Regions from separate parts of the Luteococcus japonicus genome, predicted to be linked through region 1. Evidence: riboswitches for the same ligand, from Rfam matches in the RefSeq annotation. Region 1 holds a riboswitch; each other region holds the start of a gene.
The links. A riboswitch is a leader RNA that binds a small molecule or an ion and turns the genes downstream of it on or off. The one in region 1 is predicted to bind cobalamin.
Positions count from the first base shown of each region.

Region 2: another riboswitch for cobalamin. It lies ahead of EDD41_RS17660 (class Ib ribonucleoside-diphosphate reductase assembly flavoprotein NrdI); the one in region 1 lies ahead of EDD41_RS05095 (hypothetical protein).
Region 3: another riboswitch for cobalamin. It lies ahead of EDD41_RS11070 (VWA domain-containing protein); the one in region 1 lies ahead of EDD41_RS05095 (hypothetical protein).

Region 1 is NZ_RKHG01000001.1:1,039,494-1,045,352, reverse strand. It holds gene EDD41_RS05110 (superoxide dismutase) at 1-410, opposite strand, end outside; partial or broken gene EDD41_RS05105 (ABC transporter ATP-binding protein) at 601-1,397, shown strand; gene EDD41_RS05100 (hypothetical protein) at 1,367-1,873, shown strand; gene EDD41_RS05095 (hypothetical protein) at 2,018-2,632, opposite strand; adenosylcobalamin-variant (AdoCbl-variant) riboswitch at 2,719-2,797, opposite strand; gene EDD41_RS05090 (class I SAM-dependent methyltransferase) at 2,801-3,406, opposite strand; gene truA (tRNA pseudouridine(38-40) synthase TruA) at 3,403-4,269, opposite strand; gene trmB (tRNA (guanosine(46)-N7)-methyltransferase TrmB) at 4,280-5,038, opposite strand; gene EDD41_RS05075 (hypothetical protein) at 5,132-5,419, opposite strand; gene EDD41_RS05070 (elongation factor G-like protein EF-G2) at 5,742-5,859, opposite strand, start outside.
Region 2 is NZ_RKHG01000001.1:3,211,929-3,217,787, reverse strand. It holds gene EDD41_RS15340 (aldo/keto reductase) at 1-785, shown strand, start outside; gene EDD41_RS18250 (DUF5703 family protein) at 727-1,884, opposite strand; gene EDD41_RS17905 (hypothetical protein) at 1,912-2,076, opposite strand; partial or broken gene EDD41_RS17900 (ribonucleotide reductase N-terminal alpha domain-containing protein) at 2,113-2,262, opposite strand; gene EDD41_RS17665 (hypothetical protein) at 2,278-2,628, opposite strand; gene EDD41_RS17660 (class Ib ribonucleoside-diphosphate reductase assembly flavoprotein NrdI) at 2,610-2,759, opposite strand; cobalamin riboswitch at 3,226-3,449, opposite strand; tRNA gene EDD41_RS15315 (tRNA-Leu) at 3,556-3,639, opposite strand; gene EDD41_RS15310 (phosphotransferase family protein) at 3,656-4,453, opposite strand; gene EDD41_RS15305 (FG-GAP-like repeat-containing protein) at 4,813-5,859, shown strand, end outside.
Region 3 is NZ_RKHG01000001.1:2,320,834-2,326,692, reverse strand. It holds gene cobN (cobaltochelatase subunit CobN) at 1-1,418, shown strand, start outside; gene EDD41_RS11070 (VWA domain-containing protein) at 1,379-3,547, opposite strand; cobalamin riboswitch at 3,571-3,712, opposite strand; gene cbiE (precorrin-6y C5,15-methyltransferase (decarboxylating) subunit CbiE) at 3,755-4,981, shown strand; gene cobM (precorrin-4 C(11)-methyltransferase) at 4,990-5,739, opposite strand; gene EDD41_RS11055 (precorrin-2 C(20)-methyltransferase) at 5,736-5,859, opposite strand, start outside.

The DNA.
Region 1 (5,859 bases):
AGGCGCTTGCCGAGGGTGTCCCAGGCCAGCACGGACCAGCCGGAGCCCTGGATGGCCTTGGCATTCTCGTTGAACTGGGCCTGGAAGGCGTCGAAGGAGCCGAAGAACTCGTCCAGCGCGCTGGACAGCTCACCCTCGGGGCGGCCGCCGCCCTCGGGGGACATGTTCTTCCAGAAGACGGAGTGGTTGACGTGGCCGCCCAGGTGGAAGGCCAGATCCTTCTCCAGCTTGTTGATGTTGGCGAAGTCACCCTTGGCGCGGGCCTCCTCCATCTTCTCCAGCGCGGTGTTGGCGCCGGTCACGTAGGTGGCGTGGTGCTTGGAGTGGTGCAGCTCCATGATCTCGGGCGCGATGTGCGGCGCGAGGGCGCTGTAGTCGTAGTCAAGATCGGGCAGGGTGTAAACAGCCATGTAAATCCTCTTTCCGTCTTCGCCAGGCGGCAAGGCCTGGAGCCCCTGTTGAAGGGGCTTTCCTTGGGACAACACCGATCCTAGGCACTTTGTTCCCGCCGAGGCCATCCTTGTTCGCCGCCAGCGCTATCCACGGCCAATTGTCCTTGTGGGCAGTGGTTCTGGGCCGGTGGCGCGATGTAGTGGGCAAATGAGTCAAGCACGAGGCGACGACGGCGCCCCCGCCCTGGTGATCCGCAATCTGCTCAAGCGGTTCGGGCCGAAGGCGGCCCTGGACAATCTCAGTCTTGTCGTGCCGTCCGGCTGCCTGTTCGGGTTGGTGGGACCCAACGGTGCCGGCAAGACCACCAGCCTGGGCATGGCCACCGGGTTGCTGCGGCCCGATGCCGGACAGGTTGAGTTCTGGGGCCATGACGTCTGGAGCGACCCCGTCGCGGCCAAGGCGATGATGGGCGTGCTACCCGACGGGCTGCGACTCTTCGACTGGCCCAGCGGGCTGGAACTGTTGCGTTTCGCCGCTGGCATGCGCGGCGTCGCTCCCGACCAGATCGAGCCGCGAGCTGAGGCCCTGCTGCATGCTCTCGGACTCACAGCTGACGCCAACACGCTGGTGTGCGACTATTCGGCGGGCATGACCAAGAAGATCGGTCTGGCTGCGCGCTGGTGCACAACCCGCGGCTGCTGGTACTGGACGAACCCTACGAGGCAGTCGATCCGGTCTCGGGGCAGGCCATCCGGAAGATCCTCCATGACTTCGTTGCCGGTGGCGGCACCGTCGTGCTTTCCAGCCATGTGATGGAGCTGGTGGAGAGTCTGTGCGACGCCGTCGCGGTGGTCGCCGCCGGGCGGGTGTTGGCGATCAGCCCGACCTCCGAGGTGACCCAGGGGCGACGACTGCAGGACCGCTTCATCGAGCTGGTGGGTGGCGGCACGATCGATGCGGGGGAGGGGCTGGCATGGTTGGGACACTCGTCCGACTCAAACTGACGCTGCTCAAGCGCTCGTTGCAGGGCCAGGCGACCACGATCATCGGCCTGGTGATGGCGGGTCTCTACGCGCTGGGCGCCTTGGTCTGGCTGTCCGTGGCCCTGCTCAGGCTGCGCGGCGCCGCGCAGCAGTTGCACGGCGGCTCCACCACCGTCGGCTGTGCGGTGCTCACGCTGGGCTGGCCGCTCGGCACGCTGCTGCTGGCCCCGAGCCTGATTGGCGGCTCTGCGGAGAACTCCATGGCCAGCGGGCGCGGCATCCTGTTCCCACCGATCTTCTCCATGCTGTTGATGGGATCGCTGGCGGTGGCCCAGGAGATCAGCTACGACGGGACGCCGCTGTGGATGCACATCTCGGCCGGGATCAGCGGGCGGGCGGCCCTGGCTGGGCTGGCTGTTGCTCTGCGTGGCGCCGCTGTACGGGATGGCGCTGCTGGCCGGTTCAGTGATCTGGGGAGGCCAGGTGCTGGACCGTAGCTGGCCCGAGGTGCTCAAGAAGGTCACCTACAGCAAGGGGTGATCGGCACGGTTGGAGTGCCTGCCGAGCTGTCGCCCTGCCGTGCTTGCAAGGACGGCAGGGCGACACGTCACCAGGGCAACTGCCCAGGCGGCTGGTGTGGCTCAGGACTTCTTGCGCTTGGCCACGTAGAAGGCGGCCACCAGACCGCCGACGATCGCCGCGACCAGGACGGTGGTGATGGTGCCCTTGTTGCTCTTCTTCTCGTCCGCGGCAGGGGCGGCCGAGGGGGTGGCAGTGGCGGCCGGGGTGGTGCCGGGCTTGGCCGGGGTGCACTCCTTGCCGTAGCACCAGCCCTCGGCGCCACCGGCGACGGGCTTGGCCTGGTCGGCGCCCTTCTGGCTGAAGGCCCAGGTGCCGGGCTTGGCGGCGGTGTAGTAGTGCCAGTAGTTGCCGTCGAACTTGGTCGGGCAGGCAGCCGGCTCGCCCTCCATGGTGCAGATCATCTTGGTCTTCGGGTCCAGCGTGGTCTTCACGTCGGCCTTGGTCAGCAGCTCGGAGCCGGTGGCGGCGGTCTCGACGCACTTGTCCACCAGCGCCTTGCCCTTGGAGTCCTGCACGACCAGCCAGACCTTGCCCTGGCTGGAGCAGTCGGAGACGGCGTCGGCGGGCATCACCCGGGCGGGGGCGGCATCGGCGGCGAGGGCTGCGCCGGGGGCCAGCGAGAAGGCCAGGGCAGCGGCAGCGGAGGCAAGCAGCTTGGCGGAGGTGGTGGGCACGGAAGTCCTTTCGAGCGGGCCGCGCACGGCCGCGGGTTCGATGCCCACGACTCGTCCCGCGGACCACGACGGGTGGTGATGAGTCCGCCGCACCAGGAGCTCCGACTGTGACGGTTGCGGGTCAGTGCCGGACTTGCACCGGCTTTCCCTGGGTACGACAGCGGCAGACTACTGCACCGGCGCGCCGGGGCGAACCTCCAGCACCCGGAAACCCTTGCTGGAGGTCAGTCGTTCGCATCGGTAGCCCTGCTCCGTCAGCCAGCGGGCCAGGGAGTCGGCTCCCAGGTTCTTGCCGACCACCATCACGGCACGGCCGCCGTCGGCCAGACGAGGAAGCCAGGTGAGCAGCAGTTCGTGCAGCGCGGGCTTGCCGATCCGGATGGGCGGGTTGGACCAGATCTCGTCGTAGCGCACGGTGGGCTCCGCCTGCTCCGGGGTGATGGCACGGACCCGGTCTGCGGCGCCGATGCACCGGGCATTGTCCGCGGTCAGGGCCAGGGCGCGCTCGTTGACGTCGACGGCGTCGATGGTGCTGGTAGGGCAGGCCACTGACAGGGCGACCGTGATGGGGCCGTAGCCGCAGCCCAGGTCCAGCAGTCGGCCACCGTCGGCCGGCGGCTGCACCTCGTCGAGCATGATCTTCGTCGCCGGGTCCAGCCGGCTGCCCGAGAAGACACCGTTGGCGGTGATGAAGGTGTGCTCGTGACCCCAGATGGTGGCCCGGATCTCGCGCCGCTTCTCAGGTCCGTCGGGCGTGGTGAAGTAGTGGCTCATCGGGCTTCCTCGGATGTCTCGGGCAGGGTGCGGACCGCACGGGAGAGGTTGGCACGCTCGGCGAGCCGGTCGTCGGCGGGGTAGCGGACCTCCTCCAGGCACAGGCCCTTGGCTGGCATGACCAGCACACCGTTGTGGCGTTTGGGGGATCCCATCACCTCCGCCAGCCAGGCCTGGTCCTTGCGGCCGGTCCCGACCGTGGTCATCGCCCCCATCAGCGAGCGGACCATGGAGTGACAGAAGGCATCGGCCGTGACGGTGAACTCCACGATGCCGTCGGCGGTGCGCTCGGCATGCAGGCCGGTCAGGGTACGGATGGTGGTGGCGCCGTCGCGTGGCTTGCAGAAGGGCGCGAAATCGTGCAGGCCCAGCAGCATCCGTGCGGCGTGATTGGTGGCCGCCACGTCCAGGACGCCACGGATCCGGGTGATGTGGCCGCGCAGCAGGGGATCGCGAGTGCTCTGCTCGTCCCAGACCCGGTAGACATAGCGACGCCAGAGGGCGGAGAAGCGGGCATCGAAACCTTCGGGAGCTCGCGAGACCCGCAGGACCTGCAGGTCCTCGTCGAGTACCCGTTCCAGGCGTCGCTGCAGACGTGACGTGTCGACAGCGACGGGCAGGTCCACGTGCGCCACCTGTCCGCGGGCGTGCACGCCGGCGTCGGTGCGGCCGGCGACGGTCAGCTGGACCGGTTCGGGGAGGCGCAGCACCTGGGCGGTCCAGCGCTCCAGCTCGCCTTGGACGGTGCGCAGGTCGGGCTGGGTGGCCCAGCCGGAGAAGGCGGTGCCGTCATAGGCGATGTCCAGACGCCAGCGGGTGGCCTCGACGGCCTCGGCCGACGTGGGAAGGGGCTCGGCCGGCATGGGAGTGGTCTCAGTCATCGTCGCGCACCGTGCGGTAGGTGAGGTCGTGGATGGTTCGGCCCGCGGCCAGCCCCTTGCGCTCGTACTTGGTGACCGGACGCATCTCCAGCCGAGGGGCCCATCCGGTGTTCTCGGGGTCGGCTGGGTCCAAGTGCGCGTTGACCAGGCCGGGGGCATGGTCCAGGACCTCGCGCATCCACTCGGCGTAGTCGTCCCAGTCCGTCGCCAGCCGCCACAGGCCGCCATCGACCAGCCGGGAACGCACCAGCTGCGCGAAGTCGGCGCTGACCAGACGACGCTTGTGGTGGCGCACCTTGTGCCAGGGATCGGCGAAGAAGAGCCACAACTCACTGATCGAGGCCGGCGCGAAGAGGTGGGTGAGCCCCTGTTCGCCGTTGCCCATCACGATCCGGATGTTGTCCACGCCCTCTCGGGCCATCCGTGACAGGGTGCTGGCCACCGCGGGCTGGAAGACCTCGAAGGCGATGATGTTGGCCTCGGGATGCTGCTTGGCCATTGCCACCAGCGACTCGCCCGCGCCGGAGCCGATCTCCACGATCAGCGGCGCCTCGCGCCCGAAGACTGCGGCCCAGTCGACGGGGTCCTGCGGGGCGATGGAGGTCTCGGTCTCGCCCTGTGCCACCCGCAGCACCCACCGTTCATGGTGGTTCTCCCAGGCCTTGGTCTGGGACTCGTTCATCCGGGCGCTACGGCGCACGAAACTGACCACCTCACGGTGGACACGGCGCTTGGGAGACTGGTTCTGCACCGGGCAAGTCTAGGCGAGGTGTGGTGGACACGGTCTCGTCGCTCCGACGTGCACCATCGACTCTGCACGTCGAACCGACGGGCGAGGGGTGGCTCAGGAGGCGGCGGGGCGGAGCTTCAGGCCGGCGCCCAGCAACAGGCCACCGGCCATGAGCACGCCCAGCCAGGGCAGGGCCGTGGCGCGGGCGTCGCGGTGGCACTGGTCCACCCATCCGGCGGGCGGGGTGGAGCCGTCGGTGATCACGGGGCCACGCACGACAACCGAGATCGCCGGGCCGCACTTGCGCTCGTCCACATAGGTGTCCGGGCCCAGCACCTTCACCAGGCTCACCAGCACTCCGGCCAGCGCGAGCCAACGCCACGTCCTCGACCCCTCATCCATGGCAGGCACCCTATCCAACCCTCGCGCGAGAAGCCCTGGTCCGGGTTGATGCCGGCTCGGCCCGGTGGTGGAGCGCTCCGGTTCGACACCCCGGCCCCACCCTCTCACACCAGCTCTTGCACCCCACCTCCCGCCAGCTCTTGCACCCTGCGGCGCGGCTTGCTCCTGGCACCCCGCAAACCAGGCGCCAGGAGCCTTGGCCGACGCCTCGTGCACCACGCGGCGCGACATCGTCCCAGGAAGGGGGCGACGTCGCGCCAAGCGGAGGAGCCTTTGTCAGCGGCCCCTTGGCAGGCTCGGGACCGTGGTGCTCCGGTGACCGTCAGGCCTCCCGCTCGAAGGTCTGGGCGATCTGCGGCGGCACCAGCTCATAGCCGTGGAAGGTGCGGGTGAAGGTGCCACTGCCGTGCGCGAGCCCGCGCAGGTCCACGGCATAGCGC
Region 2 (5,859 bases), 2.2 Mb from region 1:
ATGTGCGCCGCGAGGACCTGGTGATCGCCACCAAGGGTGGATTCGGCATCCACAACGGCAGACGTAGCGTCGACACCTCGCGTGGCGCCCTGCTCGACGACCTGACGGCCTCGCTGCGGCGGCTGCACACCGACCACGTCGACCTCTGGCAGGTGCACGCCTGGGGCGATGCCCCGCTGGAGGAGACCCTGGCGGCCCTCGACCACGCCGTGAGTACCGGAATGGCCCGCTATGTGGGGGTCTGCAACTACATCGGCTGGCAGACCGCGCGGGCGGCCACATGGCAGCAGGCCGTGCCCGGACGCACGCCGCTGGCCAGCGGGCAGGTGGAGTACTCCCTGTTGGCCCGACGGGCGGAGCTCGAGGTGCTGCCGGCGCTGCGCGCCCACGACATGGGCCTGTTCCCCTGGTCCCCGATCGGCCGGGGTGTGCTGACCGGCAAGTACCGCACCGGCACACCGCGGGCTTCCCGCGCTGCCAGCGACCACTTCGCGTGGTTCGTGGAGCCCTACCTTGAGAGCAAGTCCCGCGCCATCACCGAAGCTGTGGTCCGAGCCGCGGAGGGACTCGACCTGAGCCCGGAACAGGTGGCGATGCTGTGGGTGCGCGATGCCCCGGTCGTGACGGCACCGCTGCTGGGTGCCCGCACCCTGGAGCAGTTGCAGCCCTACCTGGACCTCGACGAGACCGAGCTGCCGCAGCCCATCGTCGCCGCCCTCGACGACGTCACGGGTGGCCCGAACCAGCTGCGGGAGCGGGACCGGCCAGCGTCGAACGCACCTTGATCACCTTGCGGCGCAGCCACGCCTGGGTCGAGCCGTCCCGGTAGCGACGCAGCCGCTGGAGCTCCCAGTGGCCGTACTCGGCCTCCTCGGTGAGCAGCTTGCGGACCTGGTTGCGGGTGGCCGTGTGCGGCAGGGTGATGGTCTGCACCTCGAAGTCCGCGCCGTGCTGGTGCTCGACGTGGACCACGCGCTGCGCGATGTAGCCGATCCGCTCCTCGATTCCCACGCCGCCATGATGGCACGGCCCCCGCGAGCCGAGGAGCCCGCAGCTCAGAAGTCCCAGTCCTCGTCGTCGGTGTTGACACTCTTGCCCATCACATAGGACGAGCCCGATCCGGAGAAGAAGTCGTGGTTCTCGTCGGCGCCCGGCGACAACGCGGCCAAGGATCGCGGGCAAGACCGCCGTGGCGTCCTTGGGGAACATCGCCTCGTAGCCCAGGTTCATCAGGGCCCTGTTGGCGTTGTGGCGCAGGAACATCTTGACGTCCTCGGTGAGGCCGAGTGGGTCGTAGAGGTCTGCGGTGTAGTCCTCCTCGTTGTCGTGGAGCTCGTAGAGCAGGCTGAAGGTGTACTCCTTCAGCTCCTCCCGGCGCTCGGGCGAGGCGTCCTTGAGCGCTTGCTGGTACTTGTAGCCGATGTAGTAGCCGTGGACGGCCTCGTCGCGGATGATCAGGCGGATCAGGTCGGCGGCATTGGTCAGCCGTGCCCGGCTGGCCCAGTACATCGGTGCATGGAAGCCCGAGTAGAACAGGAAGGACTCCAGCACGGTGGAGGCCATCTTGCGCATCTCGGGATCGTCGCCGTAGTAGTTGTCGAGGACGATCCGTGCCTTGCGCTGCAGGTTCCGGTTCTCCTCGCTCCAGCGGAAGGCCTCGTCGATCTCCGCGGTGGAGATGAGCGTGGAGAAGATCGAACTGTAGCTCTCGGCGTGCACCGACTCCATGAAGGCGATGTTGGTGTAGACGGCCTCCTCGTGCGGGGTCCGGGCGTCGGGGATCAGCGAGACGGCGCCCACGGCGCCCTGGATGGTGTCGAGCATCGTGACCATCTCGCGGTAGGAGTCCGTGACATTGCCCTCGCTGAAGGCCTTCCCGTACACCCGTTCGACGTCGTTGGGGCTGAACAGTTACATGTCCTCGTTGTCGCGGGCGAGCTGGAAGGTGATGTCCGGGACCACGACCCCGAGGGACAGGGTCAGGGACAGCGCCACCCCGCCGCCACGCTTGGACAGCTTCAGGAAGGCATTGATCGCACGGGAGATGGACTCCATGTTGTCCTCGACGCGCAGCAGGAAGCAGGAGACAAGCTCCCCTCGCTGTGCCTTGCCAGCATTGAGGAAGGTCGGGGTCGCGGGCTGGAACATGCCGACCATCACCTCGTCCACGACGGCCTCGGCCAACTGCGTGTCTCCCGCAGCAAAGGTCAGCGCCACCATGCACACCCGGTCCTCGAAGCGCTCCAGGTAGCGGCTTCCGTCGAAGGTCTTGAGCGTTTAGGAGGTGTAGTACTTGAAGGCGCCCATGAAGGTCGGGAAGCGGAATTCCACGGCGTGGGCGAGCATGAACAGCGACATCACGAAGGCCGAGTCGTAGGCTGCCAGCACCGGGGCCTCGTAGTAGCCCTCCGCCACCAGGTAGTCCAGCTTCTCCTCCAACGAGTGGAAGAAGACGGTGTTCTGGTTCACGTGCTGGCGGAAGTACTGGTGTGCCGCCTGCCTGTCGGCATCGAGTTGCAGGTGGCCCTGCTCGTCGTAGAGGTTCAGCATCGCGTTGAGGGCGTGATGATCGGTCTGGTCGCGGCGAATGGTCTCGGCGCCCGTGTCGGTCAGCAAGGTGGTGGCCATGAGGTGGTGAGCCTTTCCAGCACTCGCTCGACGTCGTCGGGTGTGCCCTTGAGTTCGAAACGGTCGATCAGCGGGACATTGGGAACGGCACCGCCCGCCTCGCCACCGCCATAGGTGGGCACCACGAGCACGAAGGGCTGTGTGTGACCTGCAGGGCGGGCTCGTGGCTGTGGAGCGGGATGCGCTGGGCTTCCAGGCCCAGCTTGCGCACGAAGCGATGGGTGTTCGGGGAGGCGGAGGAGAAGTAGACGAGGCGCACGGGGATGCGCGCCCTGCGGCACTCCGCAGGGCCGCCTGCTTGATCAGGTCCGGACGGAAACCCGACCAACTCTCGTCGCCGTCGACGACGACGGGGGCCTGCAGGTGACCCATCGCGGTCACTGTGCGCAGGGCCTGTTCGTCCCGGCTGAGATCCACGACTCGTAGTCCAGTCCGTGCTTGGTCAGGCCTTGTAGGTGGCAGTGCACTGCACGCAGGCAGGCTTGATGTAGACGATGATCGACATGCTCTCTCCTCGAAGCACACAGGGCCGCGCAGGCAGGGAGCTTCAAGACGCACCCGGTCCTCCCACGAGACCGACGGTCGGTTGCTCCGGGCGTGCCGCCCGGAGTGCTGGCAGGTATTCGGACTCGGAGGCGGGCACCCAGTGGGGTGTGTTCCTAGTGGACGACGCTTCCCAGCCAAGGGCCAGTGCTGATGTCGTCGGTCGTTCCTCCATACCGCTGCGGGGCAGTCCCGGATTTTCACCGGGTTCCCTGTTGTCTCCCTGCACCAACCACCAGATGCAGTGGCAACTGCAGGGAACCAGCACTAGGGGCAGTGGGTGATGCCACGGCCAGCGTCAACATGACGCGCCAGCGGGAAGAATGAGGGCAAAGAGAAACCCCGCCTGACCGTCTTGCCTGGTCAACCGGGGTTTTGAGAGTGTGTCCGGAAGAGGACTTGAACCTCCACGCCCTTTACGGGCACTAGCACCTCAAGCTAGCGCGTCTACCATTCCGCCACCCGGACAGGGTGAGCACCGGGGTCACCGGCAACAGCAATGAACAATAGCAGTCTGCAGCTGCGCCGCCAACTCGGGATCCACGGCTCCCCCGGAGACAACCGTTGCCACCCAACGGACCAGCACGGCCCGCGCACCGGCTGCCTCCACCCAGGCGTCGGCCTGCCGACGGCCAAGACCGGCATGGCGGCAGTAGGCAGCCAGGAAGTGGTCCGACAGGACGCCCAGTTCCTCGCTGATCAGCACGAGGTCCGTCGCCGGATGACCTCGGTGACTGGCCTGCAACCCGTCGGACATGGCGCGTAGCCCATCCCCGAGCACCCACAGGTTGGCCAACACGTCACCGCCCAGTGCGAGCGCTTCCCCCGGCCCTAGGCATTGCGTGAGGTGCCGCCGCAGCCGGGCCAGCTCATCCGCCGAGACCTCCCCCGCCTCGGCCGCCAGCGCCAGCATCACCGGCGACAGGAGGTCCTCCTCGACGGATCCGGACAAGCCCTCCGGCGCGATGCCATGGACTTGGACCAGCCAGGCGGCGAGAGCCTCCACCACTCGAGCACTGGCCAGATCGCCGTCCCCCACGGGGCGCCACATGCTCTGGGAGAGGTCCTCCAGCACCATCCATCCGTCGCCGCAGCCCAGCAGCTCACGAGAGGGGATCCCCACCGCGTGCAGCAGCCGGCGGGCGACGAGCTCGTCATCCAGAACTCCTTGCTGCCAACGCTTCACGACAACCCCGTCGCCCTCGAACTCGGCCTCACAGACCACCACGCCGTCGCCCTGGTGGATGACGTCGCCCCACTCCAGGTCCTGCAGATTGATCATGCCCATCCCCTGTCCTCCTCCCGGCAGCCGCTCGCGAGCAGGTGATTGAAGACTCATCCCATGGTGCAGGAATATGACGTACGACTTGCCGGTCATGGTCCGAGATGGCTTCAATGGCGGTGCTCTCATGCGTAGGGACGGGCCGGGGGGCCGCCACCTGTGACCACGATTCCAACACATCGGAGACCGCCTTGCGACGTCACCACTTGCGCCAACTCACGTCCGGACTCGCTGCCGCTACTCTCCTCGGCGGCTGCCTCACCACCCCACTCGCCCACGCGGCACCCTCCCCCAGCGGGCCCGCCCCGAAGGCACCCGCCGTCGATCCGACGACGCCGGCCCGCAGCACAGTGGACCTGGTGCCCAGCACCACGGCGACGACCGTCCCGGGCACAACCCAGAGGATCCTGGCGGCCACCCCCACGACGAGCCGAGAATTCACCATGCTGGGCGTCACCTGGCAGACCATGCCGGCTGGAGCCAGTGCCCAGGTCAGGGTCCGCACAGCTGCCGGTTGGCAGGCCTGGCAGACCCTCCAGAACGAGGCCACCAGCAACGAGGGTGGCCGGCAGGGAACCGAGGCAGTCCACGTTGGCGACGCCATCGCGGCCGAGGCCCGCATCGTGGCGCCCGCCACGACCACCGTCCGGTCCACCGGCGCACGCCTGTCCTTGATCGACTCACGCGTGCTCGAAGGAGACGGCGCGAGCCGGGCCACGGTCCAGGCCGCTGCCACGAGCAGCGCCGTCCCCGCCCAGCCTTCGATGGTGACCCGCGCCGAGTGGGGAGCCGACGAGAGCCTGCTGAGCTACAACGGAGCCGGCTGCGTGCCGGCCAGCATCGACACCACCATCAAGGCCGCCATCGTCCACCACACCGCGGGCACGAACAGCTACACGGCCAGCCAGTCCGCCTCGATCATGCGCGGCATCTACGCCTACCACGTCAAGGATCGTGGCTGGTGTGACATCGGCTACAACATCCTGGTCGACAAGTACGGCACCATCTTCGAAGGACGTCACGGTGGCGTCGTGAACCCGGTGCACGGGGCGCACGCCACGAGCTGGAACACCGACACCGTCGGTGTCAGCGTGATGATGAACTCCTCGCAGGCCAAGCAGAGCCCGGAGGCGATGAGCGCCGTGTCCCGGATCCTGGCCTGGAAGCTGGCCGGCAACTACCGCACCCCCACCAGCACGCTCACCCTCGCTGGCAAGAGCATCAACCGGATCGCACGGCACGGTGATGTGATGAGCACCAGCTGCCCCGGCACCAACATCACCGCCTACATGCCCACGCTGCGCCAGGACGTCGCCAACCGGATGTCGGGATGGCAGAACAGCCTGATCTACAAGGCCTACGTCGGAGCGGGAGGCGAGGCAAAGCTCGGCCCGGTCCATGTCATG
Region 3 (5,859 bases), 1.3 Mb from region 1:
TGCTCGGGGCCTCGACAGGCTCGGCCGACGGACATGAAATCCCACCACGATCCCCGAGCTTGTCGAGGGGCGAGGTGGCCCAGGTGCTGCGCTTCGCCGCAGAACAGGTGGTGCCGCGGCTGGATCGCACCACCGACGAGCTGACTGCCGTGCTGCACGCGCTGGAGGGTGGTTTCATCCCGTCGGGGCCGTCGGGATCCCCACTGCGCGGGCTGGTGAACGTGCTGCCGACCGGGCGCAACTTCTACACCGTCGACCCGCGCGCGGTGCCGTCGCGGCTTGCCTGGCAGACGGGTCAGGCGATGGCCGACTCCTTGCTGCAGCGCCACCTGGCCGAGACGGGCGCCTACCCCACGTCGGTGGGGCTGAGTGTGTGGGGCACCTCCGCGATGCGGACCAGCGGCGACGACATCGCCGAGGTGCTGGCCCTGATGGGCGTGCGCCCCGAATGGGACGAGGCCTCGCGTCGGGTCAGCCGGCTGGAGGTGGTGCCGCTGGCCGAACTGGGCCGTCCCCGCATCGACGTGACGGTGCGCATCTCGGGCTTCTTCCGCGACGCCTTCCCCCACGTCATCGCCATGCTGGACGACGCGGTGGCGATGGTGGCGGAACTGGACGAGCCCGACGACCAGAACTACGTGCGCGCCCACGCCCTGGCAGACCAGGCCGAACACGGCGACCAGCGGCGCGCCCGCACCCGCATCTTCGGCTCGAAGCCCGGCAGCTACGGGGCGGGAATCCTGCAGGTGGTGGAGAGCGGCAACTGGCGCAGTGACGACGACCTGGCGCAGGTCTACACGGCCTGGGGCGGCTTCGCCTACGGGCGCGGACTGGACGGCGTTCCCGCCAGCGACGACATGCGCACCAACTACCGGCGCATCCAGGTGGCCGCCAAGAATGTCGACTCCGCCGAGCACGACATCATCGACTCCGACGACTACTACCAGTACCACGGCGGCATGATCGCCACCGTGCGGGCACTGACCGGCGCGGAGCCCAAGGCCTATGTGGGTGACTCCACCAGCCCGGACCGGGTCCGCACCCGCAGCCTGAGCGAGGAGACCGCCCGCGTCTTCCGCGCCCGCGTCGTCAATCCCCGGTGGATCGCGGCGATGCAGCGCCACGGTTACAAGGGGGCCTTCGAGCTGGCCGCCACCGTCGACTACCTCTTCGGTTTCGACGCCACCGCCGGCGTCGTCGAGGACTGGATGTACGACCGGGTGGCGCGCGAGTACGTGCTGGACGAGACCACGCAGGAGTTCATGCGCACCAGCAATCCGTGGGCGCTACGCGGGATCGTGGAACGCCTGCACGAGGCCGCCGAGCGTGGCCTGTGGGAGCAGCCCGACGCCGACCTGATGCAGCAGTTGCAGCAGGTCTACCTGGAGGTCGAGGGAGACCTGGAGGACGACGAGTGAGTGCTTGGGGCCGGGTGTGACAGCGGCAGCTGCGACCGCACGGTGCGGGTCAGGCCGTCTGCGGTGACCTCGTCGACGGGCACGTGCTCGGCGCCCATGCGCGTGGCCAGCTGGCGCGCCAGCCCGAGGCGCAGCGGGCCCTGCTCCCCGTCGATCACCACCGTCGAGATCCCCAGGCCGGCGACGAAGTCCGCTGCCTGGCGTGACCGGTCGACGGCCCCCGCCCCGGCTGTGGCGCGGCCGTCCGTGACCAGCACCAGCAGCGGGCGCAGCTGGGGGTCGCGCAGCTGCTCGCGTCGCAGCACCCGGGCGGTCTCCAGCAGTCCTTCGGCAAGCGGGGTGCGGCCACCCGCGGGGATCTCGTCGAGCCGGGCCGCGGCAATGTCGATGCTGCGGGTCGGTGGCAGGGCCAGCTCCGCGCCCTGCCCGCGGAAGGTCACCAGGCCCACCTTGTCGCGCCGACGGTAGGCATCCAGCAGCAGGCTGAGGATCGCGGTCTTCACCTGCACCATGCGTTTGCGTGCCGCCATCGAACCGGAGGCATCGACGCAGAAGAGCACCAGGTTGGCCTCCCGCCCCTCACGCACTGCCAGGCGCAGGTCTTCGGCGCGGATGTCGAGCCCCTCGACCGGCTCGGGGGTCGGAGGCTGCAGGGCGCGGCGGCGGGGCTGCTCCCCCGCCGCGGCGCGCAGCGTCTCCACCAGGTGCAGGGAACCGGGCCCCGACTCGGGGCGGCGAGCCCCCACCCGGCGGCCGCTCGACGTGATGGCCCGGGAACGTCGCCCCGCGGCCCCTTCACCAAGGCCTCGGACGGTGAAGGTGCGTGGCCGGGGCGACGGGGTACCGGCCTGCACGACGGTCTCCGGGACCGCGCCGGTGGGCGGAGGGGCCGGGAGGTCCTGCTCGGGCGGGTTCACGTCGGAACTGTTCTCCGGGGTGTCCCGGGGCTGGTCGACGGCGGGTGGCTCCTGGTCGGGGCCACCCTCAGGTGCTTTTCCCTGACCATCTCCCTGCGGCAGGTCGCCCTGCGGGTCGGTGGCCTCGCCCTGTTCGGGGTCCTCGGGGCCGGGTTCGTCGGGTTTGTGCGGCTCGTCGGGTGGCAGTTCGTCGTCGCCCAGGATCTGGTCGAGCAGCTCCTCGTCCATGCCGGGCGCATCGAAGGGGTTGCGACGGCGGCGGTGCGGCAGGGCGAGCAGCGCTGCCTGGCGGATGTCCTCGCGCGTGACGCTGGCCCGGCCGCACCAGGCGGCGTGGGCGATGGCGGTGCGGGCGGTGACGATGTCGGCGCGCAGGCCGTCCACTTCGAAGGCGGCGCAGACCTCGGCGATCTTGAGCAGTGCGGCGTCGCCCAGCCGGACGGCGCCGAGGCGCTGCTGGGCATCGGCGATCCGCGCGCTCAGGGCCGCTTCGTCGGCGGCATGGGCGGCGATGAAGGCTGTGGGATCGCTGTCGAAGGCCATCCGGCGGCGCACCACGGCGGCGCGGGCGGCGTGCTCATTCGGGGCGGAGACCTCGACGGTGAGGCCGAAGCGGTCGAGCAGCTGCGGGCGCAGCTCGCCCTCCTCCGGGTTCATGGTGCCGATCAGGACGAAGCGCGCCTGGTGGCTCACCGAGATGCCGTCGCGCTCGACGGTGGAACGGCCCATGGCGGCGGCATCCAGCAGCAGGTCGACCAGGTGGTCGTGCAGCAGGTTCACCTCGTCGACGTAGAGGATGCCGCGGTGGGCCCGGGCCAGAAGGCCGGGCTCATAGCTCACCTCGCCTGCTGACAAGGCACTCTGTAGGTGCAGTGAGCCGAGGACCCGGTCCTCGGTGGCGCCGACGGGCAGCTCGACCAGCCGCACCGGACGTTCGTGACGCGCGCTCTCTGCGGTGAAGGGGCCGTCGGGTGAGATGGCCTGCGGATCGTCGGGATCGATGGAGAAACGGTCGCCGTCGTAGACGCTGATCCGTGGCAGCACCTCGGCCAGGGCGCGCACCGCGGTCGACTTGGCGGTGCCCTTCTGGCCGCGCACCAGCACCCCACCGACCTGGGGCGAGATGGTGCTGAGCACCAGGGACAGGCCCATCGGGTCGAGCGCGTCTGGCTCGCAACCGACGATGGCCGTGAAGGGATAGTGCTGTGGCATGAGGCTCCCGCTCATTCGTTGCCGGACAGGAAATGCGCGAGGCCGGTCTTCGGACTGACGACTTTCGTCGATCACCGCAGCGGGCCTGTGCCGGACTCCCACCGGCTTCCCAGATTCTCCCCTCCCGGACTGGCCGATCGGGGCACCTCGTGCTCCGCCCACCCTAGCGCGGATGCGGCCCGACAAGGGGAGCGCTAGCGTTCCTGCATGACCTTGCGCACCGCAGACGGGCCGCACCTGCTGGTGCTGGGAATTGGCGCCGAAGGCTGGGCCGGGCTGACCTGTTCCCAGCGTGAGGAGCTGTTGCAGGCCGATGTGGTGCTGGGCGGCGCCAGACACCTGGCGATGCTTCCCGACGTCGAGGGGCAGCGTCGCGAGCCGTGGCCCTCGCCCCTGCGGGAGACACTTCCCGGATTGCTCGGCTCACTGCCGGCCGCGGCGCAGGTCACGGTGCTGGCCAGTGGCGATCCGTTGGTGAGCGGCATCGGCACCACCCTGGTGGAACTGCTGGGTGCCGAGCGGGTGGAGATCGATCCGGCGGTCTCCTCGGTGGCGCTGGCGCGTGCGCGGATGGGTTGGTCAGCCGAGGGTTGCGCGGTGGTCAGCGTCGTCGGACGGCCGGTGGAACTGGCGCTGCGCGAGCTGGCCCCCGGGCGTCGCGTGCTGGTGCTGAGTTCCGACGAGACCACCCCCGAGCGACTCGCGGCGCTGCTGACCGCCTGTGGCTACGGCAAGTCGACGCTGCACGTGCTGGGGAACCTGGGCTCGGACCGGGAGTCACGGCACGGCGGTTGCGCCGAGGGCTGGGCGGGGGAGTCCCCCAGGCTCAACATCGTGGCCCTGGAACTGGCGGGTCCCGCCGAGGCCGGATGGGCACCGGGCCTGCCCGACGACGCCTATGAGCACGACGGCCAGATCACCGGGAGAGACCTGCGCGCCAGTGCCCTGTCCCGCCTGCAACCCCTCCCGGGAGAGCACCTGTGGGATGTCGCCGCCGGGTCCGGGTCCCTCGGCATCGAGTGGATGCGCAGCCACCCCAGCTGCCGCGCCACCGCCGTCGAACCAAGTGCTGGGAATGCCGAGCGCGCCTGCCGCAATGCCCACCGGCTGGGGGTTCCCGGGCTGCGCGTGGTCAACGGACCGACGCCCGACGCCCTGGCCGACCTGGAGGCTCCTGACGCGATCTTCATCGGCGGCGACGCCACCTGCCCCGGTGTGCTGGAGGCCTGTCTGGACGCGCTGCGGCCGGGCGGACGGATCGTCGTCCACGCCGTGACGCTGGAGACCGAGAGACTGCTGGCCACGGCCCTCGCCGAACGCGGCGGGGAACTGACCCGGCTGACGGTTGAGAACAGTGACGCCAGCGGCAGCTCCACCGGTTGGGGGCCCGCCCGCACCGTCACCCAGTGGCACTGGACCAGGCCGTCGTCCTAACGGGGACCTCAGCTGGCGCGGGCCCGACGTTCCCGCTGCGCGTCGTAGAGGTAGCTCTCGCCACCGGTGGCATCCAGTGCCCGGCCCACCAGGATCACGGCGGCCTGCCTCAGACCCGCCTGCTCCACTGCGTCGGCGATGGTGCCGACGGTGCCGCGCAGCACCTGCTCCTCGGGTTGGCTGGCGCGGCTGACGACGACCACCGGGCAGTCGGGGCCATGGGTAGGCTCCAGCTCTGCCATCAACTCCCGGGTACGGGTGATGGCAAGGTGCAGCACCAACGTCGCGCCGGTGGCGGCAAAGTTCTTGAGTTCCTCGCCGTCGGGCATCGGGGTGGACCGGGCGCGGGTGCGGGTCAGCACCACCGACTGCGCCACCAGGGGTACCGTCAGTTCCCGTCCCACCGCCGCGGCGGCAGCGGCATAGGCGGGGACGCCCGGCGTCACGTCCCATTCCACGCCGGCGGCGTCCAACCGTCGGGTCTGCTCGTGCAGGGCCGAGTAGACGCTCATGTCGCCGGTGCCCAACCGGACCGTCTGACGCCCGTCACGCTCTGCGGCCACCAGGTGCTCGGTGATCTCGTCGAGGCTCAGGTGCTGGGTGTCGACCAGTTCGGCACCGTCGCTGACGTGCGCCAGCACCTCGGGGTCCAGATAGGTGCCCGGGTAGAGCACGACGTCGGCGGTGGCCAGCAAGCGGGTGGCCCGAACGGTCAACAGGTCTGCGGCGCCGGGGCCGGCGCCCACGAAGTGGATCACTGGATTGCCTCCTGGGCCGACGCGGCACGCACGAAACGGGGGCTCCACACCTGACCGGAAGGGGTCACCCTCGTCCCCCGGCATCCCACGATGAGGAGGCACTTCATGTCGATCACCGAC